One region of the Sphingobium sp. GW456-12-10-14-TSB1 genome, then DNA from elsewhere that is predicted to be linked to it. Evidence: predicted binding sites of a transcription regulator. Region 1 holds the regulator's gene; the other holds the start of a gene.

What was found. The regulator LexA, encoded in region 1, represses DNA repair genes until DNA is damaged. The targets are predictions, from matches to a motif close to GTTCCNCNCTTGTTCT.
Region 2: the regulator LexA is predicted to act here: its motif matches at 11,595-11,610, upstream of uvrA (excinuclease ABC subunit UvrA).

The regions. Positions count from the first base shown of each region.
Region 1 is NZ_JBWKZI010000001.1:1,452,280-1,467,828, forward strand. Features, by position in the region: gene trpD (anthranilate phosphoribosyltransferase) at 1-143, shown strand, start outside; gene trpC (indole-3-glycerol phosphate synthase TrpC) at 140-931, shown strand; gene moaC (cyclic pyranopterin monophosphate synthase MoaC) at 928-1,398, shown strand; gene AC07X9_RS07070 (molybdopterin molybdotransferase MoeA) at 1,395-2,579, shown strand; gene lexA (transcriptional repressor LexA) at 2,705-3,376, shown strand; gene AC07X9_RS07080 (ComEC/Rec2 family competence protein) at 3,373-5,511, opposite strand; gene gltX (glutamate--tRNA ligase) at 5,531-7,003, shown strand; gene AC07X9_RS07090 (citrate synthase) at 7,024-8,310, shown strand; gene AC07X9_RS07095 (sensor histidine kinase) at 8,378-9,757, opposite strand; gene AC07X9_RS07100 (DUF2336 domain-containing protein) at 9,754-10,842, opposite strand; gene AC07X9_RS07105 (hypothetical protein) at 10,899-12,080, opposite strand; gene AC07X9_RS07110 (hypothetical protein) at 12,171-12,473, opposite strand; gene AC07X9_RS07115 (coiled-coil domain-containing protein) at 12,555-15,227, shown strand; gene AC07X9_RS07120 (DUF1467 family protein) at 15,294-15,549, opposite strand, start outside.
Region 2 is NZ_JBWKZI010000001.1:417,668-433,216, forward strand. Features, by position in the region: gene AC07X9_RS02120 (IS5 family transposase) at 1-315, shown strand, start outside; gene AC07X9_RS02125 (NAD-glutamate dehydrogenase) at 721-5,397, opposite strand; gene AC07X9_RS02130 (hypothetical protein) at 5,753-5,899, opposite strand; gene AC07X9_RS02135 (hypothetical protein) at 6,301-7,086, opposite strand; gene AC07X9_RS02140 (IS5 family transposase) at 7,355-8,167, opposite strand; gene AC07X9_RS02145 (hypothetical protein) at 8,201-8,377, opposite strand; gene uvrA (excinuclease ABC subunit UvrA) at 8,663-11,584, opposite strand; gene AC07X9_RS02155 (hypothetical protein) at 12,160-12,294, opposite strand; gene AC07X9_RS02160 (UrcA family protein) at 12,451-12,783, shown strand; gene AC07X9_RS02165 (LytR/AlgR family response regulator transcription factor) at 12,872-13,615, opposite strand; gene AC07X9_RS02170 (sensor histidine kinase) at 13,621-14,733, opposite strand; gene AC07X9_RS02175 (hypothetical protein) at 14,868-15,080, shown strand; gene AC07X9_RS02180 (hypothetical protein) at 15,163-15,417, shown strand.

The sequences.
Region 1 (15,549 bases):
ACGCCGTGCTGCTCAACGCCGCAGCCGCCCTTGTCGTGGCCGACGCGGTAGCGGACCTTAAGGAGGGCGTGGAGGAAGCGGCCGAGACGATCGACCGTGGCCTTGCCAATGCCCTGCTCAATTGCTGGATAGCCTATCAATGACCAACAAGCTGATCGAGATTTGCGATTTCAAGCGCAAGGATGTCGCCCGGCGCAAGGCCGCGACATCGCTGTCGTCGCTCCACGCCCGCGCCAGCGAACAGACGCCCCCACGCGGCTTTCGCAAGGCGCTGGACGACGCAGCCCGTTCCGGCTTCGGCTTGATCGCGGAGATCAAGAAAGCCAGCCCGTCCAAGGGGCTGATCCGCGAAGATTTCGATCCCCCCGCCCATGCGCAGGCCTATGCCGCTGGCGGCGCGGCCTGCCTGTCGGTGCTGACGGACGAACCCTATTTTCAGGGCCATGACGATTATCTGATGGCGGCCCGCTCCGCCTGCGCGCTTCCCGTACTGCGCAAGGATTTCATCGTCGATCCCTGGCAGATTTTGGAAAGCCGGTCGCTGGGGGCCGACGCGATCCTGATCATCGTCGCCGCCCTTGATGACGGGCAGATGGCGGAGATTGAGGATGCAGCGCTTGGGCTTGGCATGGACGCGCTGATCGAAGTGCATGACGAGGCGGAAATGGAGCGCGCGCTCAAGCTGCGATCCCGCCTGATCGGCGTCAACAATCGCGACCTTCGCGATTTCAGCGTCGATTTCGCCCGCACCTATGAACTGGTGGGCAAGGCGCCTGCCGGTTACACCTTCGTCGCCGAAAGCGGCCTTGGCAGCCATGCCGACCTGACCGCCATGGCCGATCATGGCGTGCGCTGCTTCCTGGTGGGCGAAACGCTGATGCGGCAGGCCGATGTCGAGGCGGCGACGCGCAGCCTGCTGACCGGCGCGTGACGGGCCTTACCCATCTCGACGCGGACGGCGCGGCGCGCATGGTCGATGTGTCGGCCAAGGCGGTGACCGCGCGGGAAGCGGTCGCCAGCGGCCGGATCGACATGATCGCCGATGCCGCTGCCGCGATTGCGCAGGGACTGGTCAAGAAGGGCGACGTGCTGGCGGTCGCGCGGGTCGCAGGGATCATGGCGGCCAAGCGCACGGCCGACCTCATCCCGCTTTGTCACCCGATCGCGCTGAGCAGCGTGAATATCGACTTCGATCTGGACGAAAGCGGCGTGACCGTCACCGCCACCGCGCGCACCGCTGGCCAGACGGGCGTGGAAATGGAGGCGCTGACCGCTGCCTCTGTCGCGCTGCTCACCATCTATGACATGGCCAAGGCGCTCGACAAGGGCATGGTCATTGGCCAGGTCCGCCTGATCGCCAAGAGCGGTGGCAAGTCGGGCGACTGGCGCGCGGCATGAGCCTGCTGCCCGTCGCCGAGGCGCAGGTTCGCCTGTTCGCCCTTGCGAGCCCGCTGCCAGCGGAAACAGCGCCGGTCGCCGCCTGCACCGGACGCTGGCTGGCCAGCGACCTACTGGCGCTTCGCGACCAGCCCTGGGCCGATCTGTCCGCGATGGACGGCTATGCCGTGCGTGCCGCTGAATGGCCGGGGCCGTGGCAAGTCACTGGCGAAAGCGCGGCTGGCGGCGCTGTGCCTGCGCCGCTGGCGCCCGGACAGGCCTGCCGCATCTTCACCGGCGCGCCCCTGCCCGCTGGCGCAGACACGATCCTGATCCAGGAAAATGCCATCCGCGAGCGCGACCGACTGACCGCCAGCGACGATCCCCTGCCTGTCGGGCGCAACATACGCCCGGCCGCGTCGGACTTTGCCACGAACGCCCTGTTGCTCGCCACCGGGACTACCCTTACACCCGCGCGCATCGCGCTCGCCGTGCTGGGCGGCCATGGGAGGCTGCCCGTCGGCCGCCGCCCCACGGTCGCGCTGATCTCGACCGGCAACGAACTCGTGCCCCCCGGCGCGCCGACCCCGGCGGGCAGTCTGCCCTCTTCCAATGCGGCCATGCTGGCGGCGATGCTGGCAACCCTGCCGTGCGACGTCGTTGATCTGGGCATCGTTCCCGATGATCTTGATGCCATGACGGCTGCGCTGAAACGCGCGGCGTCGGCGGACATCATCGTCTCTACCGGCGGTGCATCCGTCGGCGATCATGACATGGTCCGGCCTGCCTTTGTGCAGGCGGGGGGTACGCTCGATTTCTGGAAGATCAGGATGCGGCCGGGCAAGCCGCTAATGGCCGGTACCATTGCCGATGCCGTATTTTTGGGCCTGCCGGGCAATCCGGTCTCGGCCTTTGTCACCGCGACGCTGTTCCTGTTGCCGCTGGTGCGCCATCGCGCCGGATCGACCGCGCCGCTCCCGCGCCTGAGCGAGGCGCGCCTTGCCGCGCCGCTACCCGCGACCGGCGATCGCGACGATTATCTGCGCGCCTATCGGGGGGAGGCCGGGATCGTCTCCGTCACGTCGCAGGACAGCGCCGCCACGGCCGCCATGGCTATGGCCGACTGCCTGATTGTTCGCCCTGCCGGTTCATCGATCGCAGCCGCAGGCGACATCGTCACCATCCTGCCCCTGACGGACTGATCGACCGTTCGATTGGACCCGGTCCCCATGGCCGGATGCGCCGCTTCCGGTCCGTTGTTGCTCGCTTGACTCGCCTCCTTCCGTTTCCTATGTGTTCCTTATACGTTCCATGGAGGACCGCAGGCATGTTGACCCTCAAGCAGCAGGAATTGCTGAGTTTCATCCAGACCCGGCTGGAGGAAGGTGGCGTATCCCCTTCTTTCGAGGAGATGAAGGATGCACTCGACCTGCGATCCAAGTCCGGCATTCACCGGCTGATCAATGCATTGGAGGAACGCGGCTTCATCCGCCGCCTGCCCAATCGCGCCCGCGCGCTGGAGGTGTTGAAGCTCCCCGACGCCATGCACCGCGTCCCTGCGCCGGTTGCTCCGGCCAAGCCGCAACTGGCGCCCAGCCTGCCGATCGCTGCCAATGACGTCATCGAAATCCCGCTGCATGGCCGTATTGCCGCCGGCGTCCCGATCGAGGCGATGGAGGGGCAGAATATGCTGTCCGTCCCCGCCGCGCTGCTGGGGGCTGGCGATCATTATGCGCTGGAAGTGTCGGGCGATTCGATGATGGAAGCGGGCATTCTCGACGGCGATTTTGCACTGATCCAGCGCACTGATGTCGCCCGCGAAGGCCAGATCGTCGTCGCCCTGATCGACGATGCGGAAGCGACGCTTAAATATTTCCGCCGCGAAGGACAGCGCGTCCGGCTCGATCCGGCCAACAGCGCCTATGAACCGCAAATCTATGATCCGCGACAGGTGCGAATTCAGGGCAAGCTGGCGGGACTGCTGCGCCGTTATAATTAAGGCCGCCATGACGGGCTGCGGCGAGGGCGCGGTGCGACGATCCAGGGATGAGCGTCGCCCGCCATCTTCACCGTACTGACCCGCGCATCGTCCAGGTCGATGGCAATGCCGCCGGTTCGCGCCAGCATCCGTCGGTCGATCTTCAGCCAGCGCGGGCGGCACCAACGTGGCAGCGCGCGATCGGCAATGACGATGTCGGCGGCGGCACATTCCCGGCTGAACAAGGCCCGTTCGACCAGCATGTCGCTGCGGGTGGCCAGCACATGCCAGCGCCGCCCGCCCGCCTGCATCCCCACTGCGCACAGATCCGTCGAGCAGCGCGCCTGCCGCAGGTCCGCCATCGCTTCGATCGGCCCGTCATAGCCTGCGCTCTCCGCCAGCGTGTCACGCACATAATCGCCTGCGCCCGCGCGCAGCAGTGCCATGCCGCCCGTCGATGTCCGCACCGCGACGTGGCGGTCATCGCTCGTCACCAGAATATCGGGCGGTGATAGCCAAAGCACGCCGGTCACGCCGATCGCCACGGGCCCAAGGCCCAGCCAGCGCCACCCGCTGCGCCACAACAGACACCAGAGCAGCCCGCCGATCATCAGCGCGAACAGCCAGGACGGCACCGCCGGCGTCAGCATTGTCGCCATTGGACTGGCGGCGACGCCATGGGCGATGAGCAGCAACAGGTTCAGCGTCTGCGCGGTCATCCACCAAAAGGGGGCGCCCAGTCCGACAAGATCGAACAGCAACGCCAGCGCCTCCAGCGGCATCACGACAAAGGTAGTCAACGGGATGGCGACGAGATTGGCGAACGCCCCCAGCATCCCGGCCTTGTGAAAATGGAACAGCGCGATCGGCATCAGCACCAGTTCGACGACAATGCCGGTCATCAGCATTGCCGCCAGCACCCGCCCCGCCCTGCGCGCCCACCCCTCATCCCGCGCGCTGGTCAAGGCGCGAAACCGCGGATGCTCGGCCAGCGCAACCAGCGCGGTAACGGCGGCAAAGCTCATCTGGAAACTCGGTCCCGTCATCGCTTCGGGCCAGAAGGCCAGGACGATGAGCGCGCCCACCGCGACCAGCCGCAACGTGATCGCGTCGCGCCCCAGCGCCAGCCCGCCCAGCACCAGCAGCGCGGCGATGCAGGACCGCAGCGTCGGCACCTCCGCCCCGGTCAGCAGCGTATAACCGATACCCGCCAGCGCCCCGCCCGCCGCCGCGATCAGCATCAGCGGCCAGTCGAGGGCTGCTCGCTGGCTCAACGCCATCACCCGCATCAACAGGAAAATCACCGCGCCGATCAGCGCCGTCACATGCAACCCGCTGATCGAGAGCAGGTGGGCAAGCCCACTACGGCGCATCGCTTCGGCATCGGCCTCCGCAATCGCGCCCTGGTCCCCTGTCGCCAGCGCCACGGCAATGCCCTGCGCCGGCCCATCCACCTGCTCCCGAATATGCGCGAACAAGCGCGCCCGCAGCGGCGGCGGCGCGGTTGACGGGCGTAGGACGTCAATCGGTTTGAGCGCCTTGTCAGTAGCGCCAATCCCCTGAAAATAGGCACGCGCGGCAAAATCATAGCCACCCGGCACGCTGGGCGGGGCTGGCGGCATTAAACGGACGCGAAAGCGGATCACCGCCCCCTCGCCCAATCCGGCCGGAACATCCGCCTCGGCTATGTTGACCCGGATCGTGGCTGGCAGGCCTGACGCGTCGACCGGATGCAGCATGGCGCGCACCATCTGTTGCGCGGGAACCGCCCGAACCGCCATCACTTCACCCGTCACCACGGTAAAGACCGCCCGCGCCAACGGCGGCTGCCCCAACAGCACCGCTTTCCCCCAGATCAGCGCGCATCCGATGCAGGCCAGCATCCCGCCCGCCACGATCATGCGCCGCAGCCGCGCGCCATCGGGCAGCAGCGACCCCAGGCAAGCGAGCGCCAGCGCACCACAGCAAAAGGCCAGCCAGCCGGCCCTGTCGGGCAGCAGGAACCAGGCAGCGATGCCCGCGCCCAGCGCGATTGGCACCCACAGGGGAATTTGCTCGCGCTCCGTCTCCAGCCAGCTTTCCACCCGCGAAAACGCCCCGCGCAACCACGCCGCAGCCCCCCACCAAAGGGAGGTTTGTCGTGGCTCAAAAGCCATGCTAGGGGGCGACGCATTCATGGAACAGGCAGGACGAATGTCAGCGAATATGACGGCAAGTGCAACGGGAATGAACAAGCCGGTAGTGACCCGTTTCGCGCCATCGCCAACCGGGTTCCTGCATATTGGCGGCGCGCGCACCGCTTTGTTCAACTGGCTGTTCGCGCGTCACCATGGCGGCAAATTCCTGCTGCGGATCGAGGATACCGACCGCGCCCGCTCGACCGAAGAAGCGGTGGCGGCCATTTTCGACGGGCTGGATTGGCTGGGTCTGGGCGGTGATGAACCGGCCGTGTTTCAATTCGCCCGCACGCCGCGCCACGCCGAAGTCGCCAACGCGATGCTGGCGAACGGCCATGCCTATAAATGCTATGCCACGCCCGAAGAACTGGCCGAACTGCGCGAACAGCAGCGCGCGGCCAAGCAGCCGATGCGTTATGACGGGCGCTGGCGCGACCGTTCGCCCGAAGAAGCGCCTGAAGGCGCGCCTTTCGTCATCCGCCTGAAAGCCCCGCGCGAAGGCGAAACGGTGATCGAGGACGCGGTGCAGGGCCGTGTTGTCGTACAGAATGCCGAGCTGGACGATATGATCCTGCTACGGTCCGATGGCACGCCCACCTATATGCTGGCCGTCGTCGTCGACGATAATGACATGGGCGTCACCCATGTGATCCGCGGCGACGATCATCTCAACAACGCCTTCCGCCAGCTTTGCATCATCCGTGCCATGGGTTGGGACGAGCCGGTCTATGCCCATATCCCGCTGATCCACGGATCGGACGGCGCGAAATTGTCCAAGCGCCACGGGGCGCTGGGCGTGGATGCCTATCGTGACGATATGGGGATGCTCCCCGAAGCGGTGCTCAACTATCTGCTGCGGCTGGGCTGGGGTCATGGCGACGAGGAGATTATCCCGATCGACCGCGCCATCGAGCTGTTCGACATCAGCGGCGTCGGCCGATCGCCCGCGCGCTTCGACATCAAGAAGCTGGAAAATCTGAACGGCCATTATCTGCGCGAAGCCGACGACGCCCGCCTCGCCGCGCTGGTCGCGCCGCGCGTCGCCGCCCGTCTGGATCGCGCCTTGCCGGACACCGGCCTGGCGCTATTGACGGCCGCGATGCCCTCGCTCAAGCCGCGCGCCAAAACGCTTAATGAAATTGCCGAGGGCGCCGAATTTCTGTTCAAAAATTGCCCACTGGATTTTGACGAAAAGGCATTGGCTCTGCTAGACGACTCGGCGCGCGCGCTGCTGGTCAAGACAGCCGACGCTTTGAGACCAGTTCAAACATGGACGGTCGAAGCGATCGAGGACGCAATTCGCCGCGTGGCGGAGGATGCCGGCCTGGGGCTGGGCAAGGTGGCGCAGCCGCTTCGGGCGGCACTCACCGGGCGCACCGTCTCGCCGGGTATTTTTGATGTCCTCTTCCTGTTGGGGAAAGAGGGGAGCTTGGAACGGCTGACCGATGTTGGGCACGCATCGGTTGGCTGATGGCATAAATGGAGAACAATATGTCGGAAAACAAAGCCACTTTGACCGTCGGAGGAGAGACCAAGGACTATGCCGTCATGGACGGTTCGGTCGGTCCGCAGGTCATCGATGTGCGCAAGCTTTACGCCAACACCGGCATGTTTACCTATGATCCCGGTTTCACCTCCACCGCGAGCTGCGAATCCGGCCTGACCTATATCGACGGTGACGAAGGCGTCCTGCTGCACCGCGGCTATCCGATCGGCCAGCTGGCCGAAGCATCGAGCTTCATGGAAGTCAGCTATCTGCTGCTGAACGGCGAACTGCCATCCAGCCAGGAACTGGACGAATTCACCCGTACCATCACGCGCCACACGATGGTCAATGAACAGCTCACGACCTTCTATCGCGGCTTCCGTCGTGACGCGCATCCGATGGCGATCATGTGCGGCGTCGTCGGCGCGCTGTCGGCCTTTTATCATGACTCGACCGACATCAACGATCCGATGCAGCGAAGGATCGCCAGCCATCGCCTGATCGCCAAGATGCCCACGATCGCGGCCATGGCGTATAAATATTCGGTAGGGCAGCCCTTCGTCTATCCGCGCAACGACCTGTCCTATACGGCCAACTTCCTGCGCATGACCTTCTCCGTGCCCGCGGAAGAATATGTTCCCGATCCAGTGATCGTGGACGCCATGGACAAGATTTTCATCCTCCATGCCGACCACGAACAGAATGCATCGACATCGACCGTTCGTCTGGCGGGATCGTCGGGCGCCAATCCCTTCGCGTGCATCGCGGCTGGCATTGCGTGCCTGTGGGGTCCGGCGCATGGCGGCGCGAACGAAGCCGCGCTCAACATGTTGCGCGAAATCGGCACTGTCGATCGTATTCCCGAATATATCGCCCGCGCCAAGAACAAGGATGATCCGTTCCGCCTGATGGGCTTTGGCCATCGCGTGTATAAGAATTACGATCCCCGCGCGACCGTCATGCAAAAGACCGCCGAGGACGTGCTGCGCACGATGGGCGTCACCGACCCGGTGTTCGACGTCGCGCGCGAACTGGAAAAGATTGCGCTCAGCGATCCCTATTTCATCGAAAAGAAGCTCTTCCCCAATGTGGACTTCTATTCCGGCGTGATCCTGTCGGCCATCGGCTTCCCGACCGAGATGTTCACCGTTCTCTTCGCCCTGGCCCGCACCGTCGGCTGGGTCGCCCAGTGGAACGAAATGATTTCGGACCCAGCGCAGAAGATCGGTCGCCCGCGCCAGCTCTATACCGGCCCGGTGCAGCGCGACTATATCCCGGTCGACAAGCGCTAAGCCTGCGCAACCACAATGCAAAATGCAGAACGGCGCCCTGTCAAAGGGGCGCCGTTTTTCATGGGGATCAATCGTCCGCTGGCAATGTCAGGATGAAGCGCGCGCCTTCGCCGGGCGCGCCGCCAATGCGAATATCGCCGCCCATCGCGCGGGCAAGGCGGCGGGAGATATAGAGGCCCAGGCCGCTGCCCCCGGAATCGTCGCGGCCCAGCCGCTCGAACTTCTCGAATATCCGTTCGCGATCCGCGACGGCCACCCCCTGCCCCTGGTCGATCACCATGATCCGCGCCTGGCCATGATCACATTCGGTGACGATCCGCACTTCGCTGCCTTCGGGCGAATAGCGCACCGCATTGCCCACAAGGTTCACCAAAATCTGTAGCACGCGGCGAAATTCCCCGATCGCGGGCATGGTCGCGTCCGGGTCCGGCGCTGATATGCGGATATTCCGGTCGAGCGCCTTGACCGCCAGCAGCCCGGCAGCGCGGCGACCCAGATCCGCAAGATCAATCTCTTCTGCGATCACGCTGAAATCGGGTCGGTCGATTGCCTGCAAATCGGCCAGATCATCGACCAGCGCCATCAGATGCCGTCCGGCCGCTGCAATGTCCGTCGCATAATCGGCATAGTCGGGGCGCAACGGCCCCTCCAACTGGGCACTGATCGTATCGGCGTTGGCGATGATCCGCCCCAATGGCTGGCGCAGCGACCGGTCGAGCCGCTTGCCGAATTCGCCCGGATACAGCGCAATTGCCGCCTCCTGCACGATCGGACCAGCCGCCATCTGCTCCAAAGCGAATGCCGTGCCGCGATAGCCGGTCAGTTGTCCGGCCAGATCGAACATGGGGAAACCCGACAGGCGAAACGTCCGCGCCGGATCGCTGACCAATGCTGCCGTCTGGTCCCGAAAGGCGCGCCGCTGGGCAAAGGCGCGCAGCATCGCCATGTCGCCATCATCGTCAGGCTGAAGCTGAAAATAGCTGGAAAAGCGGCTGCCGGGCACGGGCGGATCGGGCGGTAGCGCGCCATGGCCGTCGTTTCCGGCCAGCACCATCTGGAACCGCAACTGCACGTCTATCTGCCAGTTCCAGCCATCGGCCAGCGCCGCAATATCCGCTTCACGCCGCGCTATGTCCGCTGGCAACGCAGCGACTGGCCGCTCATGCCAGTCAATGATCGACAGAGTGACGCCATCGCTGTCGGGCCGTGCCCGTACCCACATGTCGATGTCGCCATGCTGGGTCGCCGCGATGATCGGCCGCGAGACGGTAATGCCCAATCGCACGCACAACCGCGCGATCGCTGCCAGTTGCGGTACCGCGACCGGCGCGCCAAGATCGCCCCCGGCTTCGCGCTGAAGCGCCAGCAAAGGCAGGTCAGCGCTGAGCAAAAGGCCGTCGGCGGAGATGAATGCCCGGATGATCGCGGGATGGGACGGCATATTCACGCGCCTGTAACCCGGCGCAGATGGTCCAGCCGTGAACGGAAAGCGGGCGGCGTGCGCAACGCGCTGACTGCTGCATCAGCCTGCGTCTCGGTCAGTTGCTGATAGCGTTCGGCCTCCGCCACGATAGCCGCGTCGGACAGTGAAGGACGCACCGGCTGCAGCGCCAGCAGCAAATGGCGATAATCGGCATCCGATCCACCGAGCGAACGGCACAGCATCGCTACCTGCGCCAATGGCCCCAGCACCAATATTTCGGTCGCCTGCACCGTGGTCATGCGCAGCCGCCGCGCCGCGAGCGCTGCAAACAGCAGAAAGCGGCGCTGCCCCAGCGCGACACCCATCAGTTCGGGCGAATCCGCAAGATCGCCGATCCGCCGCACCAGCCGATCGGCCTCGGCAATGGGACTAGCACTTTCGTCATGATCGGCAAGCAAGGCCCAGCCGGACCGCTCGAATCCCACCAGTATCGCGTCCCCCAGATCGGGTGCGCTCCGCTGAACCACAGCGGCCAGACAGGCAGCCGCCGTCCAGACCAGTTCAGCAAAATATTCAGCGGGCAGGTCCGGCCGCATCGGCCGATCCTCGCCGCCCGCCGCGATCCAGCGCCCCTCTGCCAGCGCCAGCGCAGACAGGGCGTCGCCGATCATCGGATCATCGCCCAGCGTGAGCACGCCCCCATCGCTATCGTCCAGCCGATCAACATCAGCCTGGCCAAACTGCCGCAGCATCAGGCTGATGCCAGCGCGCATCTGCATATGCGCCAGCAGCGCCGGCCCGATCAGCGTCGGTTGCGCCCGTACGGTTGGCCAGCAAATCGGTTCTGACGAGCGTGATAATATGTGTGCGACATCCGGTGCGTGGTCGAGCGAGAGCCGCAGCGCCATCTCGATCGCGTTCAGGCATCCGCCCAGATGCCGCCGCGTTTCCGCGATCAACGCATCGTGGCGCGCCTGTTCCTCGACCGGGAAAAAGAAAGCCAGATCGATGGCATGGCCAACCGGCACGGCGGACATGCCCGCCATGACTTGCGCCATCGGCCAGCTGTCCGCCATGACCGCACCGGTAAGGGACGAATAGGCGTTCATACCGGGACCATAGCCCGACGTCCTTAAAATGCACTAAACCCTGCTATCGAAATATATCAGTCGCGCGGGCGCAATATGATCGCGCCAGCCGAAGCGATCAGCGCCAGCATTGCCACCCTGATACCCTGCGCCAGCATGCCCACCAATCCGGCGAGCATCAGCATGAGCAGCACGGTGCCGGGCGTAACGATCATCCATGGCCGGGCGCCGCCGGTACGCCGCCAGCGGTCCGCCACCAATATGATCGCGAGCAGCAGCGCCAGATCGGCGGCCATCGTGCTGCTGCCCGCCAACACGATGCCGGTCAGCGCCAGTAATGGCGTGACAAATGCCAGCCAGCCCGTCGGCGCCGGTCGCAGCGCCAGTTCCTCCAGACGATCGGCAATTTCCGCCAGTAACAGCGCGCCCAGCAGCAGCGCGAACCCGGTCAGCGTCCATAACAGCTCGACGGGCACCAGCGCGATCGCGGCCAGTGCGATGGCGGCGATCCGCACCTGCATTGCAGGAACCTGCATGCGCATCAGCGCCGGACTGATCATCCGGGCCAGCGGCGAAAGCAGATAATGTTCAACGCCACCCCGCGCCCGTGCCGACGAAGCGCCTGCCGCCGTGACCGCCTGCGCCACCAGATCGGCCTGCTGCTGGGTCTCGATCAGCGCGACGCGCCCTTCGAGCAGATCATCCTGCGCCACGGTGACGCGGCGCGCGCCCTTCTGCACCGCTGCCCGTACCAGCGTGAGCGACAAATCCCAGTCGCCGATCATGTCGAGCGTGCCGAACAATAAGGTCGGACTGATTCGCGCCAGACCGGCCCAGCGCTGCCCCGCGTCGATCCGTTCGAACGGGGTGCTGGCGCGGCTGTCATCCGTGACCAGCAGAGCATTGCCCTCCGCGCTCGCCATCGCCTCGAAATGGGTCTGCGACACGATCGCCCCGTCGGCCACGAGCAGGACGTCGGCATCGCGCGGCGCATCCCGCACCATCGACACCATATCGCGCACCAGTGCGACCGCGATCCCGTCGGCGCTCAGCCGATCGACCGCCTGCGACAGGGCGGGGGTGATCACGCTCACCAATATCATGATTCGATCCGCACCGGCCTGCGCCGCTTGCCGTGCCTGATATTCGACCAGCGTCTGTCCGGCAAAATACAGACTCGCGCGCTGACCAACGGTCGTCTGGCCACCAGACGAATCGCCCGAAGCCCGGCTGGCGCTGAGAATAGCCGCGAAACTCATATCGTTATGGTATCGACCCGATTGTTGTGCAGCGGGCCTTGTCGCAAGGCTCGCGGCTTCGCGCAAGCGCAGCCGTACCGATGCTTCAATTCAGGTCTGTTGCAGCCCCGCCAGCGCAGCGCGCAACCGGCGCAGCACGCGCGGATCACCCGGCGCGGCCTCTGCTGCCTCATCAGCCAGCGCCATCAATGCTGTAAGCCCGAAGCTGGCCGCCAGCCCTTTCAGCCGCCATGCCGCCAATTCCCAATTGGCGTCGCACCGCGCCCGCCCCAGCAGATCGATCTGCCGCTCGGCACTTTCCATGAAGGCCACGCGCAGGTCTGCGATCAGGGCGCTGTCATCGCCGACGGCTGCGGATAAAGCTGCATGAAGGGCGCCGGGATCATAGGACATAGAGACAGACGCTATCTGGCTTGCGTTAAGTTTTGGTAACAGGGCATTTGCGCGGACGGAAAAGCTGCTAGGATGCACGACATGACAGGGGGCAGCACAATCGTCGAGTTCTGGCGCGACGAATCAAGCGCAGCTAGCGACGCGTCGCAGGCGGATGACATTTTGCTTTTGAAACAGGCGTCTCTCAACATCGACGAAGATGATTCGGATGATGGCGCGGGCGATGGCTGGGTCAAACGCATACGCGTGGGCTTGAGCCTGCTCGCGATCGGCTGGGTCGGCTTTGCCGGCTGGGCGATTTTCGCGGCGGGCGACCTGCCCGGCGGCCCCTTGTTCTGGGCCAATGCCATCGCCACGCTGGTCGTCCCGCTCATCCTGCTGGGCCTCGCCTATCTGCTGTTGATGCGTAACAGCCGCGCCGAATCGCGCCGCTATCTCGACACTGCCCGCGCCCTGCGGACGGAAGCCGATCTGCTGGAACTGCGACTGGGACGGATCGCCACCCAGCTGGAAACCGCCCGTCAGTCGATGCAGCAACAGGCCGAATTGCTCGACAGCTATGGCGCTGCGGCCAGCAGCAATATGGAGGCGTCCGCCGAACTGATCGCCAGCCGGTCCCAAGCAACGGTCGATCGCGCCGAATCGGCGGAGCGGGCAAGCGCTGCGCTGGTCGCCAAGATGGACTCGTTGATCGCCACGATCCCCGAACTGGAGGACCGCACCGGCCGGATGGCGGCGCAGATCATGGACAACGGCCATGCGCTGGCAGAACGAATCGACACATTGGAAGCGCGGCTTCACGCGCTGGCCGAATTGTCCGACGACGCCCGTGCCCGCACCCTGTCCGCGACCAAGAGCCTGTCGAGCCAGCTGACGCAGCTTCAGGAATCGACCCGCGCCGCCAATGAAGAAGTAACGGGCATGGCGGAAATCGCCGCCGGACGGATCGATGCGACTGCCCAGAGCGCGCGGCAGGCGATGGACCGGACCCGTCAGGATGTGGAAATTCAGGCAGCCGCTCTCGCGACGCTGATCGAAACCGCCGAAACCGGCATTGCCAGCACCAGCGACACTGTGCGCGCGGCCCTGATCGAGGATCTTGACCGGGCGCAGGCCGACCTGACCGCACGCCTCGACGCTGCCTTGCGCAGCGTGCGCGCGACGATGGCAACGACCGACGAAGGCCTTTCGCGCCGCGCCGAACATCTCGAAGCGCTGGTCGCGGCGGCACAATCGGGCATCGGTGACGTCAGCGAAACGACCCTGGCCACCTTGACGCGGGACATGGACGCGATCGAGAAGGATTTGCGCGAACGGCTCGACACCGCGCTGGCCCGCGCGCAGGAAGCATTGGCGCTGACCGAGGGCAATTTGTCGACCCAGTCGGCCGCGCTGGAATCTCTGGTCACCCGCTCACGCGACAGCCTCGACGCCATCGGCAGCGAGACGGTCACGGGTCTGGCCAACACGATCGGTGACGTGGAAAACCGCCTGCACCAGATGAACGAGGTCATGGCCGGGCAACATAGCCTGATGGCCGGCATCCAGTCCGGGCTGGACGAAACGATCACATCGACCCAGAATCGCTTTGCGACGCTGGAGGAAGTCGCCCTTGCCCGAAGCGAGCGGCTGACCGAAGCGCTTACGCGCCTGACCGCCGAAACCCAGCGCATCGACGGCGCATTGGCCAACGGAGGCGTGACCGCCGAAAAGCTGATCGGTTGTGCCGAAACCCTGCTCGTCGCTCTCGATTCGAGCGTGCGCGAACTGGACGAGACTTATCCCGCGGCACTGGAGCGGTTCGACGCCCGCTTGGAACAGAGCCGCGCTCTGCTGGGCCACACGACGCCCGAAATGGAGCGGCTGGAAGCCATATCGCAGGCATTGGTTGGCCGGGCGGAAGAGGCCGAATCGATGCTGCGCGGCCAGGGCAGTCGCCTGACCGAATGGCTGGAAAGCACGCAGGGCGGGCTGGAGGCCAATCGCAATCTGGTCGAACGGCTGCGCGTCGCACTGGACGGCGCCCATCAGGATGCGACCCGCATCACCGAAGGCGCCGGCCCCTTGCTCGTCACCGCGTTGCTGCGCGTCAAGGATACGGCCGATCAGGCCGCCGAGCGTGCGCGTCAGGCGCTGGGCCGGACCATTCCCGAAGCCGCGCAGGCTCTGGCCGACGCCAGTGAACAGGCGATGCAGAACGCGATTGGAGACAAGGTCGCGGCGCAGATCGAACAGGTTGCGCGCGTCGCCGAAGAAGCCGTCAATGCCGCGCATCACGCGTCCGAGCGCCTGACGCGCCAGTTGCTGACCATCGCCGACACCAGCGCCAATGTCGAACAGCGTATCGAGGAAGCGGAACGGGCGGCGGAAAATCGCGACCGCGACCATTTTGCCCGCCGCTCCGCGCTGCTGATCGAATCGCTCAACAGTACCGCGATCGACGTCGCCAAGATCCTGTCGAACGACGTCACCGATTCAAGCTGGTCGGCCTATCTGAAGGGCGATCGCGGCGTATTCACCCGGCGCGCAGTCAAGCTGCTGGACGCCGGGGAATCGCGCGAGATTGCGCTCCATTATGACAATGACGCGGAATTCCGCGATCATGTGAACCGCTACATCCATGACTTCGAAGGCATGCTGCGGATCATCCTGTCCGCGCGTGACGGCAACGCGCTGGGCGTCGCCATTCTTTCATCCGACATGGGCAAACTCTATGTCGCGCTGGCGCAGGCGATCGAGCGGCTGCGCCAGTAACGGACGCGCGCCGATGGATCCCGGCGCGCGCTTCGACATCAGGAGCGGGGCTTAATCCCCAAACAGTCAATTCTGGTGGGTATAGCCTGGCAGCATGTCCAGCGTGATCCAGCCCTGCACATAATTGGCGTAATAGAGACCGAACAGCAGTCCTGACAGAATGGTCGCGCGAAGCACCACCACGCCGGGCCTGAAATTGCTGGGCGCGCTATCCGCCTGCCCCTTGAGCAACTGCTCGCCCGTCTCGTCGGGCGTGCGGATGCCAAAGGGCAGCATGATGAACGCGCTGATCACCCAGAACAGCACATAGATGGCGAAGATG
Region 2 (15,549 bases), 1.0 Mb from region 1:
TCCGGCGTCTGGGCTGATACCGCCTATCGATCCAAGAAGAACGAGGCGTTCCTGGCCAGTGGCATGTTCACCAGCCACATTCACCAGCGGCGTAAACCGCGGCGAGCGTTGCCTGAGCGGATCGCCAAGGCCAATACCCGGCGTTCCAAGATCCGCGCCCAGGTCGAGCATGTGTTCGCCGGGCAAAAGAACCGCATGGGGCTGGTCGTGCGCACCATCGGCATCGCCCGCGCTACCATCAAGATCGGCATGGCCAACTTGGCCTATAACTTCCAGCGCTTGGCCTGGCTCGAAGGGCGAACTGCGCCTGCTTGATATGAACCAAGCGCTACCGACGGTAAATCCGGCCACTGCGGCACCGGCAATATCGAAATCACCGACAAATACGCTGCAACATCACTCCTTCCACGCCGCCTCAATCCGCACCGTCGACCCTACACGCAAATCCAGCGGTTCTTCGAGGTGTCCAGCTGACAGCCACCTTCGGCGCCTTCAAAAATCTATCTTGCGCTGCGCGCGCCTCCGGTCGGGCTACGCCCGCCCTCCGCCGCACGCAGCGCAAGGCCATCTTCAACAAACCAGCATCATATTATCTGAAAAGGGGGTCCCTCTTCGACGCCGATCGGGGGTCCCTTTTGAACGCCGTTTGACAAACATCATCGAATCATGCGGGAAGCGGAGACGGCGGTGGCCGCCTCCTTCGTCCCTCAGCGGCGCTGGTTACCGGCCCAACAGTCCGCGCGCTTGACCGGCAATTTCGGCCAGCATCGCCACATTGGGCGTCGCCGCGGCCTTGGCGCGTTGTACCAGGGTGCGGAACTGGCGGATGCGGGGGCCGCGCTGGATCAGCCATTGCTCGACATGGTCCGATATGTCCTTGCCTTTGCCATGGGCCAGGAAATCGAGCCGGACCTGCTGCATGTCGCGGGCGACGCCCGAAATCAGCAGCCGCTCCCACGGGTCGCTCGGCTCCATGCGCGCGGCGGCTGACTGGACCCAGTCGATTCCGACTGCTTCGCCCAGATGGGTGAAGGCGCGGGTCAGCGCGACTTCACCCACGCCCATCTTTCCGGCCAGGGCCGCGATTCCGACTGCGCCGTCCAGCTTGAACAGACCCGCCGCACGCCGCGCCAGAGCCTCTGGCGCGCCGAGCGCCAGCAGCCTGTCTGTCACCGCATTGGTGCGGCGCTGTGCTTCGCTCGTCAGCAGATCGTCGACCTGCGCCGCCAATGTGCCGACTCCTTGTTTGAGGGCAGCCAGTCCGGCGCTGGGCAATGTTCCGGCCGGTTGGCTGCGCAAGATGTCGGCAATCTGCGCCCGCATCCCGCTGGCAATGTCGCCGAACAGGGCAAGGCGCGCGCTTTCCGCCATCTCGGCGGCGTCAATATCCGCCCATAGCGCGTCGATGTCATAGAGGCGCTCGGCAATCAGGAAGGCGCTGGCCATGTCGCCCAGCGAACAGCCTTCCTCCTCCACCATTTCAAACGGATGGATCAGGCCCAGCCGGTTCACGATGCGATTGGCGACCTTGGTGGCGATGATTTCCCTGCGCAGCGCATGGGCGGCAATCGCATCGGCCTCCTTTTCCTGCATCGCAGGCGGGAAGGCGGCCATCAATTCGCCAGTCATGCTGTCGTCGCTGGCGATGTCGCTTTGTTCGATCGCATCCTGCAAGGACAGCTTGGCGGTCGAAAGCAGCACAGCCAGTTCGGGTCGGGTCAGCCCCTGGCCGTCCTGCCCACGCCGCAGCAACTGGTCATTGGCGGCCAGTCCTTCAACCTGCCGGTCAAGGCGCCCACTTTCCTCGAATGTCTCGATCAGGCGGACATAGCTTGCCAGATCCGCCGCGCCGCCATTTTCGGCGATCGACAGTCCCAGCGCCTGAAGGCGATTATCCTCCAGCACGATCGCGCCGACGGCATCGGTCATGCTTTCCAGCAGCGCATTGCGCTCCTCGAACGGCAGGCGACCCTCGGCCATCTCCTTGTTGAGCGCGATCTTGATGTTAACCTCATTATCCGAACAATCGACGCCCGCGCTATTGTCGATGAAATCGGTGTTGATCCGTCCGCCATGCAGCGAAAAGGCGATGCGCCCAGCCTGCGTCGTGCCCAGATTGGCACCTTCACCGATCACCTTGACGCGCAGTTGCTCTGCATTCACGCGCAACCGGTCATTGGCGGGATCGCCGACATCGCTGTGGCTTTGCGCGGCCGCCTTTACATAGGTGCCAATGCCGCCGAACCAGAGCAGGTCGGCCGGGGCCTTGAGGATCGCGGAAATCAGCGCGGTCGGCTCCATCTCGGCATCGGTGACGCCCAGTATCGCCTGGATTTCCGGAGTCAGCGTTATGCTCTTGAGCGCGCGGGAAAATACGCCGCCGCCCTTCGAGATCAGCGCCTTGTCATAATCGTCCCAGCTTGAGCGGGGCAGCTGGAACATGCGGTTGCGCTCCTCCCAGCTTCTGGCGGGATCGGGCGCAGGATCGAAGAAGATGTGACGATGATCGAAGGCGGCGACCAGCTTGATCGCCTTGCTGAGCAACATGCCGTTGCCGAACACATCGCCCGACATGTCGCCGCAGCCCACGACGCTGATCGGTTCGCTCTGCACGTCGACGCCCATTTCGGCAAAGTGGCGCTGGACGGAGATCCATGCTCCGCGCGCGGTGATACCCATCGCCTTATGGTCGTAACCGTTAGACCCGCCGCTGGCAAAGGCATCGCCGAGCCAGAATTTGCGGTCGAGCGCAATGCCATTGGCCACGTCGCTGAAGGTCGCCGTCCCCTTGTCGGCGGCGACCACGAAATAGGGGTCGTCGCCATCGCGCACGACGACCTGGGCGGGGTGCTTCACATGATCGTTGACGATATTGTCGGTGACCGACAGCAGCGCGCGGATGAAGATGCGGTAGCTTTCCGTACCCTCGGCCAGCCAGGCATCACGATCGGCCTGCGGATTGGGCAATTGCTTGGGATAGAAGCCGCCCTTGGCCCCGGTCGGCACGATCACGGCGTTCTTCACCCGCTGCGCCTTCATCAGGCCCAATATCTCGGTGCGGAAATCGTCGCGCCGGTCGGACCAGCGCAACCCGCCGCGCGCGACCGGCCCGGCACGCAGATGGATGCCCTCTACCCTGGGGGAATAGACCCAGATTTCGCGCCATGGCAGCGGCGCGGGCAGGCCGGGAACCTGCGCGCTGTCCAGCTTGAACGCCAGCGCCTCGACTGCGGCCTTGCTGAAGAAATTGGTGCGCAGCGTCGCGGTGATGACCGCGCGCAACAGGCGCAGCACCCGATCCTCGTCGATCGCGGTCACGGCTTCCAGCCCGGCGTCGATCGCCGCCTGCGCCTCGGTCACGCGCGCGTCCGCGCCATCGCGCGCGGCGGGATCATGCAGCGCCTCGAACAGGGCGACCAGATTGACGGCAACCCCCTGCGCACGGCGCAGCGTTTCGGCAAAGGTCGCCATGCCATAGGCCATGCCGGTCTGGCGCAGATAGCGGAACAGCGCCCGGAACAGCACGACCGATCGCGGCGTCAGCCCGGCGGTGACGATCAGTTCGTTGAAGCGGTCATTTTCCGCCCGGCCTTCCAGCACCTGGGCGATCGCTTCGGTGACGATGTCGGCGCGGTCGACCACGCCCTGTGCATCGCCGCCAGCGGGCAGTTCCAGCACGAAACGCTGGACATGGCCCAGCGCGCCCTTCTGGCCATTGGCGTCGATGGCCGTCGTCATCTCCTCGATCACGCGAAAACCGAAATTCTCGAACGCCGGGACGACTTCTGACAAGGCGATCGTCATATGGCTGTAGAGTTTGAGCCGCAGCCGTTCCGCGCTATCCTCAGGATTGCGATAGATGCGGATCGATTTGTCGTCCGCCCCGGACAGACCATGGATCAGGCGGATGTCGATAGCCGCTTCGGCTGGCCCGGCGCCGTTGCGATAGACCGCAGGGAAACCCCCGGCGTAGCGTTGCGCCAGCGCGGCGGCGCGGCCCGGCTCCTCGGTCTGGGCCAGCGCTTCCTCGACGGCGGGCAGCCAGCCGCGCACCATCTGCTTGAGTTGATGGTCCAGTTCCGCGTCATCCGGCACCACGCCGCCTTCGCGCAGGTCGAGCGTGATGCGCAGCAGCGCCAGTCCGCCTTCCTCCAGCGCGATCGACCAGCTGAGAACCGGCCCGTTCGACGCCTGCGCCAGCATATCCTGCACCGCCATCCGGCGCGCGGTCGACAATTCGTCGCGCGGCAGCCAGACAAAGGCATAAAGATGGCGCGCCAGTGCGCTGGTCGCGAGCGCCAGTTTCGGCCGCGGCCGGTCCGTCAGCGACATGAAGGTCAGCGCCAGCCGCTCCAGCGTCTCGCGATCAAAGCCGATCGTGATGTCATGGGGCAGGGCAGTGAGCGCGTGGGCCAGCGTCTTGCCCGCATGGCCCGCCGGATCGAAGCCGAACTTGTCCATCAGGTTCGACAGCGTCGATCGCAGCAAAGGCACCTTGTCCGGGGTCGCCGACAGGCCCGAACTGGTCCACATGCCCGCATGGATCGACAGCGCCTTGACCTCGCGACCTTCGCGCACGGGGATGATGATCAGGTCGAGCAGCACATGGCGATGAATGCGCGAGAGGCGGCTGGACTTGATGATCAGCGGCGTGCGTTTGCCTTCCTCGAACCACACGAAGGCGGCTTCCAGCGAAGCCGGGGCGATCAGCGTCTTGTCGCGCAGGGTGCAGATGCCGAGCTGCGACTGGGTGGTACCGTCGCGGTTGCACAGTTCGTGCCCGGTCTGGGTGAAATGGCGCGCCAGGAACCAGCGCAGCAGCGCCGCGCCTTCCTCATCCGGCACAGCATCGGCGTCCGCCGACATCGCCGCCTGCATCGGCGCCCAGTCCGCCACCGCCGCCCGCACGTCGGCCAGCGTATCGCGCATCGCCTTTTCCAGCGCCCGCCGCGCCTTGGCGTCTGCCCGGTCCGCTTCCATGTAAATCATCGATTCGCGCCGCGCGCCCGGCGCGTCATCGTCCAGAATGGCGGCGATTGATCCGTCGGCATGCCGGGTTACCGACAGGACGGGGTGCAGCAGGCGGTGGATGGTGATGTCGGCGGCCGCGAGCGCGTTGGCGATACTGTCGACCAGAAACGGCATGTCGTCGTTGACGATCGCGATCCGCATGTAACGGCCATTGGCGCCTTCGCCCAATGTTTCGACCATGATGGCGGCTTCGCCCGGCTTGCGCCCGTTGGCGGTGCGGCCCAGAAAGGCGGCGGCGGCGGCAATGCCATGCTCGTCCAGCCCTTCGCGTTCGCCGGGCAGCGCACCACGCTCCAGCGCTGTCTCCAGCGCCTCCCGAATGAACTTGTCGACTTCCTTGATGTTCGCGTCCGCCAGCGCCGTCATTCGCCTAACCTCTCATGCGGGTTCGTCCCGCTTGGAATTGAACGGAGGAGGCACTGGATCGCCGCCATGCGTCTCCTCGGCTTTCGAGCGTCTATATGCCTCCGCCCATCGGGAGGCTCAAGTCTGATTGCGAAATAAAGTGTCTTAACATTGAAATAATATGATGCACCGCAACATGCCCCGAACAGGCCGGCGGGGCAGGTCGTGACGTGACTATCGGCCAGCCCGCGCCGCATGTCGAGCGGGATACAGGCGCTTTCGGCGCATTTTGCCGCGATCCGCCCAAGCCAGGCGGCGCGTCGTGCCGCGCCACGCCTATATGTTGCAGCGCTGTCCCAAAGGGGGGGCGGCTCTGTTACTCCGTGAACATATTTCTGTCGGTGACGACCAGATTGGTGACCCCGCAATAGTCGACCGGGCTGGTGAACGCGCGGGCGTCGGCAAAGACCACGCGGGTCTGCACTTTGCAGCGTTCGTCGCCATAAAGGCGCTCTAGTGGCACGGTGGCCCTAGACAAAGGGTTAGTACTATCGCCAGCGACTTATGTTACCAGTTGCCGCCTATGTCCTTGATGGCTTTAAGAGGGGCTTTCTCGCGTTCCGAAGGACTGGCGTGGTTGCGCACTAGTTCCAACATTTCCGGGGCGGACCCGGATGCATATTAGCCCATGTGATCTGCGATCAAATACTCTCGTGCAATGGTCAGGAACTGATCACTACTTGCTGCATCGAAGAAGCGGACCCGATAGGGTCGGCCAGCCCATCCAGCAGGGCGAAACCGACAACTTCAAAGCCGCGTTGCAGAACAGGATGAAACCAGCCGTGGATGGGTCGTCGAACATACCTATCCTGCTTGACTATCAGCGGGGGAGGGGGAAATTGAGAACGGGGGAATAGTCTAGAGCTAACCCTTTTCACAACTTGCAGGTGCCAAGTTGCTCAATTTGGACGGCTTTATTAGTTGCAAAGTATCTCTCAGCGTTGCCCACCGCGGCAGGACAAGATTAAGATATTCTAAATAGTAATCCATTATTTCTGACATACTTTTTACATCATTTCCTGTAATTAGCACAGAAGATGATATCATACTAGTATAGACTGAAGCGATATGTTCGTAAGGATTCTTAGATAGTCGATGGCGATGTAGGAATTCTGCTATAGTTAACATGATGCACCATGCTCTTACGTCGGATCTGGCATGGGTTTTATCAAAAGTATAATCATCATTGTCCCGATAAGGAATTACGTCATCACCGAGAAACATAAGAAACGCGCATATCAAAGAAAACTCACCTAAGTCGTTAGGGGATTTATACGAAAATTTGAGAAACTCTGGTACTTTTGAATATTTTTTATTCATGGCGCTGCGAACCATGTTTAGCCAACCAATTGCAGCAAAAGCATCGGCGTCAAATTCTAGCGTGTTATACGTTCTCAACGAGGAGCTTCTGTCCTCGAATAAATGAATTCCATCAATAGAAAGAAAATTTTCTTTCGATATTTTAAAATCTAAATGCCCGTTCAAGATATGGCCAATTTCATGAAATATAACCATTCCAAAGACGCCACATAATAGTTTAAAAAGAGATGGATCTTTGGTGGTCGTAATAATAGGTATTCCATTTTCTCTAGGTAGTTTTTTGTAATTTTTTTCTGTGATAACTTCATGGAAATCATCTGATATGTCCATGAATTCTTTTCCAATTTCAGTACATGGCCATATGCTGCAGTTTCTAGCTAGTAAACCAGTAAGTCCGCTAAAATAACAAATAACATATCTGTCTCGTATTTTAGAACAAAATGCATTTTCTAAACCATCACAATCAATAAAGCAGATATTAATTTCCGAATTGCAACCCCATGTTAAATTACAGTAATTTATAATATTATCTGCTAAATTACATAGGACGGCATTGATCGGGGATAATGAATAAATATCTGAGAGTCGGTTTCGAAACTCATGCTGACCGTGCCAGTCTGCGGATCATGAGCAGTGCGGCGGCGGCGTAGAGGAAGGCCGCTGCGGATTTCAGCGTAGCCTCGACATCCTTGGCCAGGCGGCGATTTCGGTTGATCCATGCGAAGAAGCGTTCGACGACCCAGCGTCGTGGCAGGACGACAAAGCCGGTCTGACCGGTGATCTTGTTGACGATCTCGACCTTGATATTGGTGGCCTGGGTGACGCGCTCATGGTTGTAGCCACCATCGGCCCAGACCTTCTCGATGAACGGGAACAGGCTGCGGGAGATTTGCAGCACTGCGCCGCCGCCATCACGATCCTGCACATCGGCGGTGTGGGGTTCGACCAGCAGCGCCCTGCCATCGGTATCGACCAAGGCATGGCGCTTGCGGCCCTTGATCTTCTTGCCGGCGTCGTAGCCCCGTGGGCCGCCGCTTTCCGTAGTTTTGACGCTCTGGCTGTCGATGATGGCCGCGCTCGGGCTGGCTTCGCGCCCCACGCGTTGACGATCCGCCATCACCAGCGCGTGGTTTATCCGCTCGAACACGGCCTCGTCCCGCAAACGGGCAAACCAGCGATAGACCGTCTGCCATGGCGGAAAGTCTTTCGGCAGCAAGCGCCATGCGATCCCGCCGCGCAGAACATAGAAAATGGCGTTCACGATCTCACGCATCGGCCATCCGCGCCGTCGTCCGGTCGAACCGGGCATCGGCAGAAAAACTGCGATCAACTGCCACTCCGCGTCGATCAAATCCGTCTGGTATCGCTTCGAGACCCGCGTATGCTGCGCGCGGGTGGCTGGGGTCCACATACCTGCCTCCGAGATGTCTGCAAACTCCCGGAATCACATGTGCCTCAGCTGCTCAACCCCTTTCGAAACGGCCTCTGAGTAGCTTATTATTTTTCCAGAAAATCCCCTTTTTTCTAGTATGTTCTCGATGTCGCCAAATCTATTATCAGGCAAATAGTGTTGAAAATAGTGACCAAATGAACCAGAGTATTCATTTTCAGATATGGTCATTTCAATATCCAATAATTTATTACAATAAAACATAGAAATTGATCTACATATCATTTTCAATAGTTTTATTAATTAATTATATGCCCCTGTATATTATATAGAAAACTCATTCATCAGTTAAGCTAAGATTGAAGCGAGATGTTACCCCGTAAATCATCGCGGCTCTTCACAACCGTCTCCGATGTGCCCTCAGCTACCACCTCGCCGCTCTTGACGCCGCCCTCTGGTTGACTGCGTTGACCGTACCCCGGACGGTCTTGGCGCGTTCAAATGTCGAGGATTCAATCATTCTGCGGCCTCGGCCTTTGGACGAGCCAAAAGGGGAGCGAGATAGTGGCCAGTGAAACTGCGGGATTCCTTGGCGACCTTTTCCGGCGTGCCCTCGGCAACCACTTCGCCACCCTTCACGCCGCCTTCCGGTCCCATGTCGATGATCCAGTCGGCGGTCTTGATGACGTCCAGATTATGTTCGATCACGACGACGCTGTTGCCCTGGTCGACCAGCGCGTGGAGGACTTCCAAGAGTTTGCGGACATCCTCGAAATGGAGGCCCGTGGTCGGTTCATCCAGAATGTAGAGGGTGTTGCCGGTGGCGCGGCGGGAAAGTTCCTTGGCGAGCTTGACCCGCTGCGCTTCGCCGCCGGACAGGGTCGTGGCCTGCTGGCCGACCTTGATATAGCCAAGGCCCACTTCGGCGAGCATCGCCATCTTGTCGCGGATGGGCGGGACGGCCTTGAAGAATTCGACCGCGTCCTCGACCGTCATGTCCAGCACGTCGGCGATCGACTGGCCCTTGAACTTCACCTCCAGCGTTTCGCGATTGTAGCGTGCGCCGTGGCATACGTCGCATGTCACATAGACGTCGGGCAGGAAGTGCATCTCGATCTTGAGCACGCCGTCGCCCTGGCACGCTTCACATCGGCCGCCCTTGACGTTGAAGCTGAAACGGCCGGGCTTGTAGCCGCGCGCCTGGGCTTCGGGGAGGCCCGCGAACCAGTCGCGGATGTTGGTGAAGGCGCCGGTATAGGTGGCCGGGTTGGAGCGGGGAGTGCGGCCGATGGGTGACTGGTCGATGTCGATCACCTTGTCGCAATGTTCCAGGCCCGTCACCTTGTCATGCGCGCCGGCCAGAATGCGGGCGCCGTTCAGGGCGCGGGCGGAGGCGGCGTAGAGCGTGTCGATGGTGAAGCTGGACTTGCCGGAGCCGGAGACGCCGGTGATGCAGGTGAAGGTGCCAAGCGGGATCGATGCGGTGACGCCGCGCAGATTGTTGGCGCGGGCATTGTGGACGGTGATCTTCTTGCCCGATCCCTTGCGGCGCTTCTTCGGCACGTCGATGCGGCGGGTGCCGTTCAGATAGTCGGCGGTCAGCGACCCTTTGGCGGCGAGGATGTCGGACAGCGTGCCCTGGGTGACGATCTGCCCGCCATGGATGCCTGCGCCCGGCCCCATGTCGACGATATAGTCGGCGTGGCGGATCGCATCCTCGTCATGCTCGACGACGATCACGCTGTTGCCCAGGTCGCGCAGGCGCTTCAAGGTCACGAGCAACCGGTCATTGTCGCGCTGGTGCAGGCCGATCGACGGTTCATCGAGGACGTAGAGTACGCCGGACAGCCCGCTACCGATCTGGGACGCCAAGCGAATGCGCTGGGATTCGCCGCCGGACAGCGTGCCGCTGGTGCGGTCGAGATTGAGATAATCGAGCCCGACATTGTTGAGGAAGCCCAGGCGCTCGACGATTTCCTTGAGAATGGCCTTGGCGATCTGGTTCTGCTGATCGTTTAGCTTGTCCGGCATCGCGGTGAAGAAATTGAGCGCGTCCACGACCGATCGGCGGGTGGAGAGGGAAATATCCTCGCCCGCAATCTTGACCGCCAGCGCTTCGGGTTTGAGGCGCGCACCGTGGCAGGTTTCGCAGGGCTGGGCGCGCTGATATTTGCTCAGTTCCTCGCGCATCCAGGCGGATTCGGTTTGCAACAGACGGCGGTTGAGATTGCCGATGACGCCCTCAAACGCTTTCTTCACCTCATAGCTCTTGCGGCCATCCATGAATTTCAGGGTGACCGGCTTGCCGCCGGTACCGTGCAGGATGATGAGCTTCACTTCGCCCGGCAGGTCCGACCAGGGTGTGTCGAGGCTGAAGCCGAATTCCTTGGCCAAAGAGCCGAGCACTTGCATATAATAGGGACTGGGCGGGTTGGATTTTGCCCAGGGGACGACCGCGCCCTTCTTGAGGCTCAGGGCTTCGTTGGGGACGACCAGTTCGGGGTCGAACTCCAGCCGTTCGCCAAGGCCGTCGCACGCCGGGCAGGCGCCCATGGGCGCGTTAAAGGAAAAGAGGCGCGGCTCGATCTCCGCGATGGTGAAACCGCTGACGGGACAAGCGAATTTTTCACTGAACACGATGCGGTTGGCGGGGATGCCGGACCCCTTCATCTTCTTGTCGGCGGCAGGGGCTTCATCCTCGCGGCCCGGCACGACGCCATCGGCCAGATCGACATAGGCCAGGCCGTCGGCAAGTTTGAGCGCCTGCTCGAAACTGTCGGCGAGGCGGGTACCCATGTCGTTTTCCACGGCCAGGCGGTCGACCACGACTTCGATGTCATGCTTATATTTCTTGTCGAGCGCGGGGGCGTCCTCGATCAGCATCATTTCGCCGTCGATGCGGACGCGGGTATAGCCCGCCTTCTGCCATTCGGCCAATTCCTTGCGATATTCGCCCTTCCGCCCGCGCACGACGGGCGCAAGGAGGTAAAAGCGGGTGCCCTGCGGCAGCAGCATCACGCGATCGACCATCTGGCTGACGGTCTGGGCGCTGATCGGCAGGCCGGTGGCGGGGCTGTAGGGGATGCCGACCCGCGCCCATAACAGGCGCATATAATCGTAGATTTCGGTAACGGTCGCGACGGTCGAGCGCGGATTCTTGGATGTGGTCTTCTGCTCGATGCTGATTGCGGGGCTCAAACCCTCGATATGCTCCACATCGGGCTTCTGCATCATCTCCAGAAACTGGCGCGCATAGGCGGAAAGCGATTCCACATAGCGCCGCTGTCCTTCGGCATAGATGGTGTCGAAGGCGAGCGAGCTTTTGCCCGATCCCGACAGGCCAGTAATGACGATGAGGGAATCGCGGGGCAAATCGACATCGACGCCCTTGAGGTTATGCTCGCGCGCGCCGCGCACACTTATGTGGGTCAGACTCATGGGGCGTGTTGTTCCAGATTTGTTCTGTTCGGGCAAGTCCATCTGCCGATCGTCCCGACAGATGGGGCGAGGGCAGGGATTTGAGAAGGGAAAATCCGCACCGTGGAGCGCAAAGCTAGCTGCCCTGTACCAAAGACATGGGCGTTGATTTGCGCGTCATTGCCGATTTTGTCGGCCATGACGTAGCGTCCAGTCATCCGACTGAGCCTATCCTGGCCAACGCAGGAACGCTGCCAACGGCGCGTCCCATGTCGTTGGTGGATGTCGGTCGGCGGTTTGTCGCCGGGGAATGCCGCCGGGCGTATTGCCGGGGCAGGTTGTCGAACGGGGCGTTCGCGCAGCGGCATTGCAGCTATGATGAGCGCCATGCAGAAAACGGCTGCGCAGATGTCGCACCGTCTTTTCCGCAACAGTTCATCCCGATCCCGGTGCCCGACAGCATCCTGGATACGCCCCCGGCCATCCCTTGCGCCGGGGGCGTTTTCTCGTTTGGCTGGCGCGGACCGATGCGCTGACCCTGCTGTCGCAGGCGCGCGAATTCCGCATCCGCCATTCGTTGCGATTCCCGCTTTCCGTTACGGCAAATGTCGTTTGGCGGCCTGTTCATGTCGTTCGTCGCGCTGTTTGTCCGAGCCGCGCGGCGCTTTGTCGATGGGAGCGTCGTTGGCCGATGCGGAGTGCCGCCGGTCGAACCAGGCGGGCGTCATCATCGGCCCGCGCCTAAACAGGGTGGGCGAACGGGAGACGGCGCCGACCCCAAATGATCCCCAGGCCCGCCCCGTTCGCACCCGGACCGCCGCCCGCCCCTAACAGGCGGTGGTCGATAAGTGGCGATTGAGCCACAGCAGATTTGAGGAGATAAGCCCATGTTCCGTTCGACCCTTTTCGCCGCGCTCGGTTCCTTCGCGCTGATCGCCACCGCCGGTTCGGCTTCGGCTGGTGAATTTATATCCAATGGCCGCACGAGCGAAGTGCGCCATGGCGACCTGAACCTGTCCAAGGCGTCCGACCAGCGGGAATTGCGTCAGCGCATTTCCCGCGCGGCAAACCGGGTTTGCAAGTCGACCGACCACGCCACCAAGCAGGCATGCAAGACGCAGGCGATCGCGCATGTCGAAGCGCCGGTCAACGCCGCCATCGCTCGTGCCGAAACCAGCGAACGCTATGCCGATGCAGGCGCGAAGGGCATGCAGAACTGATTACCGGGGTACCCGCCAAATTGTGAAGAAGCCCGGCCAATGCCGGGCTTTTTTGCGTGAGGGCAGGGCGACGCGCCGTTGTTCCGCCTCAGCGTCCCGTCATGGCGCGGGCGTTCGCCAGGAAGGTGCGGCCAATGCGGATTTCGTTACCGTCGACGAGCGCGGCGAACCAGACGCCGCTGCCGTCATGACGCAGGCGGGCGATATGATCGCGCCGGACGATGTGGGAGCGATGGAGGCGGACGAACTGCTGCGGATCGAGCCGCTCCTCCAAGCTGCTGATCGTCTGGTGCAGCAGATAGCTGTGGCTGCCGACATGCAGGCGCATATAGTCGCGTTCGGCTTCGATCCGGTCGATCTGGTCAGTGGCGATGCGGATCAGTTCGGAACGATGGGGCACCCAGAATTCTTCGGCCCAGTCGGGTTGTGGTTCGGCGGGTGCAGGGATGCCTTCGGGCGCGCGGTTGCGCAACACTGCCTCGACCCGGTCGATGGCGCGGGTCAGGCGATCGTGCGCCACGGGCTTGAGCATATAATCGATGGCGGCCAGGTCGAAGGCTTCGACCGCGAACCCTTCAAAGGCGGTAACGAAGATGACGGCCGGGCGGATGCCCATGCGCCCGACCGCGCGGGCGACGCCGATGCCGTCGAGCAACGGCATGGCGATGTCGAGCATGACGAGGTCGGGCTTCAATCCTTCGATCAGGCGTAGCGCAGCTTCGCCATCGGTGGCGGTGCCCACAAGCGCGATGCGCGGTTCACGCGCGCACAGCATCTGGAGCCGCTCGACGGCAAGCGGTTCATCGTCAACGATCATGGTGCGGATGGACATGGACGTCAGCAACCCCGACGGATGATGGGTAGGGTGAGGAGGACGGAAAATCCCTTCTCCTCGCGCGGACCATAGGCGATCTGGCCCTGATCGCCAAAGCGCGCTGATAGCCTGTCCCGCACATTGGCAAGGCCAATGCCGCTGCCGCTGTCCGACAGGCTGGGCGGGTTGTCGCCATCGTCGGTGACGGCGATGTGCATCAATCCGCCATCTTCCCTTGCGGTGATACGGATCTCGACCGGGCTGGAGGTGCGCGAGACGCCATATTTGATGGCATTTTCGACGAGCGGCTGGAGGATGAGGCCGGGGACGCAAGCGCTCATCAGGCCGGGAGGAATATCGATCACCGTATTCAGCCGGTCGGGAAAGCGAACCCCCTCAATATCGAGATAGAGTTTCTGGAGATGGACTTCCTCCTCCAACGGCACGTCGTCCAGCGGATCGCCGGTCAAGCTGGTGCGGTAGAAGTTGGAGAGTGACATGATCATCTGCTCCGCCTCGTCCCGCCGGTCCTTCATGACGAGGGAGGAGAGGGAGTTGAGCGTGTTGAACAGGAAATGCGGGTTCACCTGATAGCGCAGCGATCGCAGTTCGGCCTGCTGGGCCGCGCGCTCCAGCCGGGCAGCGCGGCGTTCCGTACGATGGGCTTCGCTGGCGTAGGACAAGGCGAGATAGAGGCCAGCCCAGGCGGCGAGGAAGAAATAGCGGCTGATCGCATCTTCGACGATCTGGATCAGGGCAAAAGCCTCTTCGCTGGCATATTTGCCCCGATCGCCGTCGGTGAAGATATTCACCGGGTCATAGACGTTGAACATGTAGAAATTGGCAGACGCCATCGCGAGCGCGAAGGGGGCGGCGAGCGAGAAGGCGGCGACGATGCGGACGCTTAAAGGCTTGGCGTCGAAGCGGCGCAGCACCAGGTAGAGAACCCAGGTGACGACTATGCCGATCACCGTGACGACGGCGCGGCGAATACCCAGTTCGCCCTGCGATTCAAAGCCCATCACGGCGGCGCGCAGGGTTACGAGTATGGCGTAGAAGAGCCAGAAACCAAGAATGGAATAAAGCGCGACCGCGGGGGATACGCCGCGTTCGCCGTCGTCGGGAAGGCTTGTCATCTTCACCTTTTACGCGCTGGCGGGGGAAATGTCGCCCCATGGCACGGTAGCTGGTCGAACTGCCCCGCCCGTTGGTCGAACATGGGAACCGCCGCCCGCCGCCGCCCGTTGAAACAGGCAAGAAGGAGAGTGTGATGAACGATCAGGATGATGTCCGCCCCAACAGTCGCGAGGAAGCGGGCGATGCGCGTGAATCCGATGCACAGGATCATGTGCTGAGCGAGGAAGAGAAGCTGGACGAAGGGTTGAAGGATTCGATGGATGCGTCCGATCCACCAGCCGCCACCCGTCCGGGTGACAAGGGCGATCCGGTGCCTTCGTCGGGCTTCAAGGAAGGGCAGGATTGATGGTTCTTTGCCGCAAATCATGCTAGTTTTGCTTCGCGGGATTGCGAATACGCACCTGCGTTTTTGAGAGGAGCGATCATCCATGCCGACATCTGCCACCCCCGCGATCGAACGCATAGCCCGCGTTCTTGCCGGCCGTCAGCTTAGCCTGAATGGCGGCGGCAGCGATCCCCATGCGGCAGGCGCGGTGGATGCGGCGTGGCCCAGTCATGTCGATGATGCCTATGCAATATTGCACACGTTGCGCGAACCGGACGCGCAGATGGCGCAGGCGGGCGACGTCGCGGTGTGGCGCAGCATGATCGGCGCAGTGCTGGAGCGACAGACGGGCGCGTGAAAGATTGCGCAACCGAGGCCAAATTTTCATGTTGCGCCGCACAACAAAATCTGGTCCGTTGTGAATGGCCGTGGAACAGGCGCTTAAGCCTTTAGCAACCATAAGAGGCGCATGTTCCTACGATCGACTTGG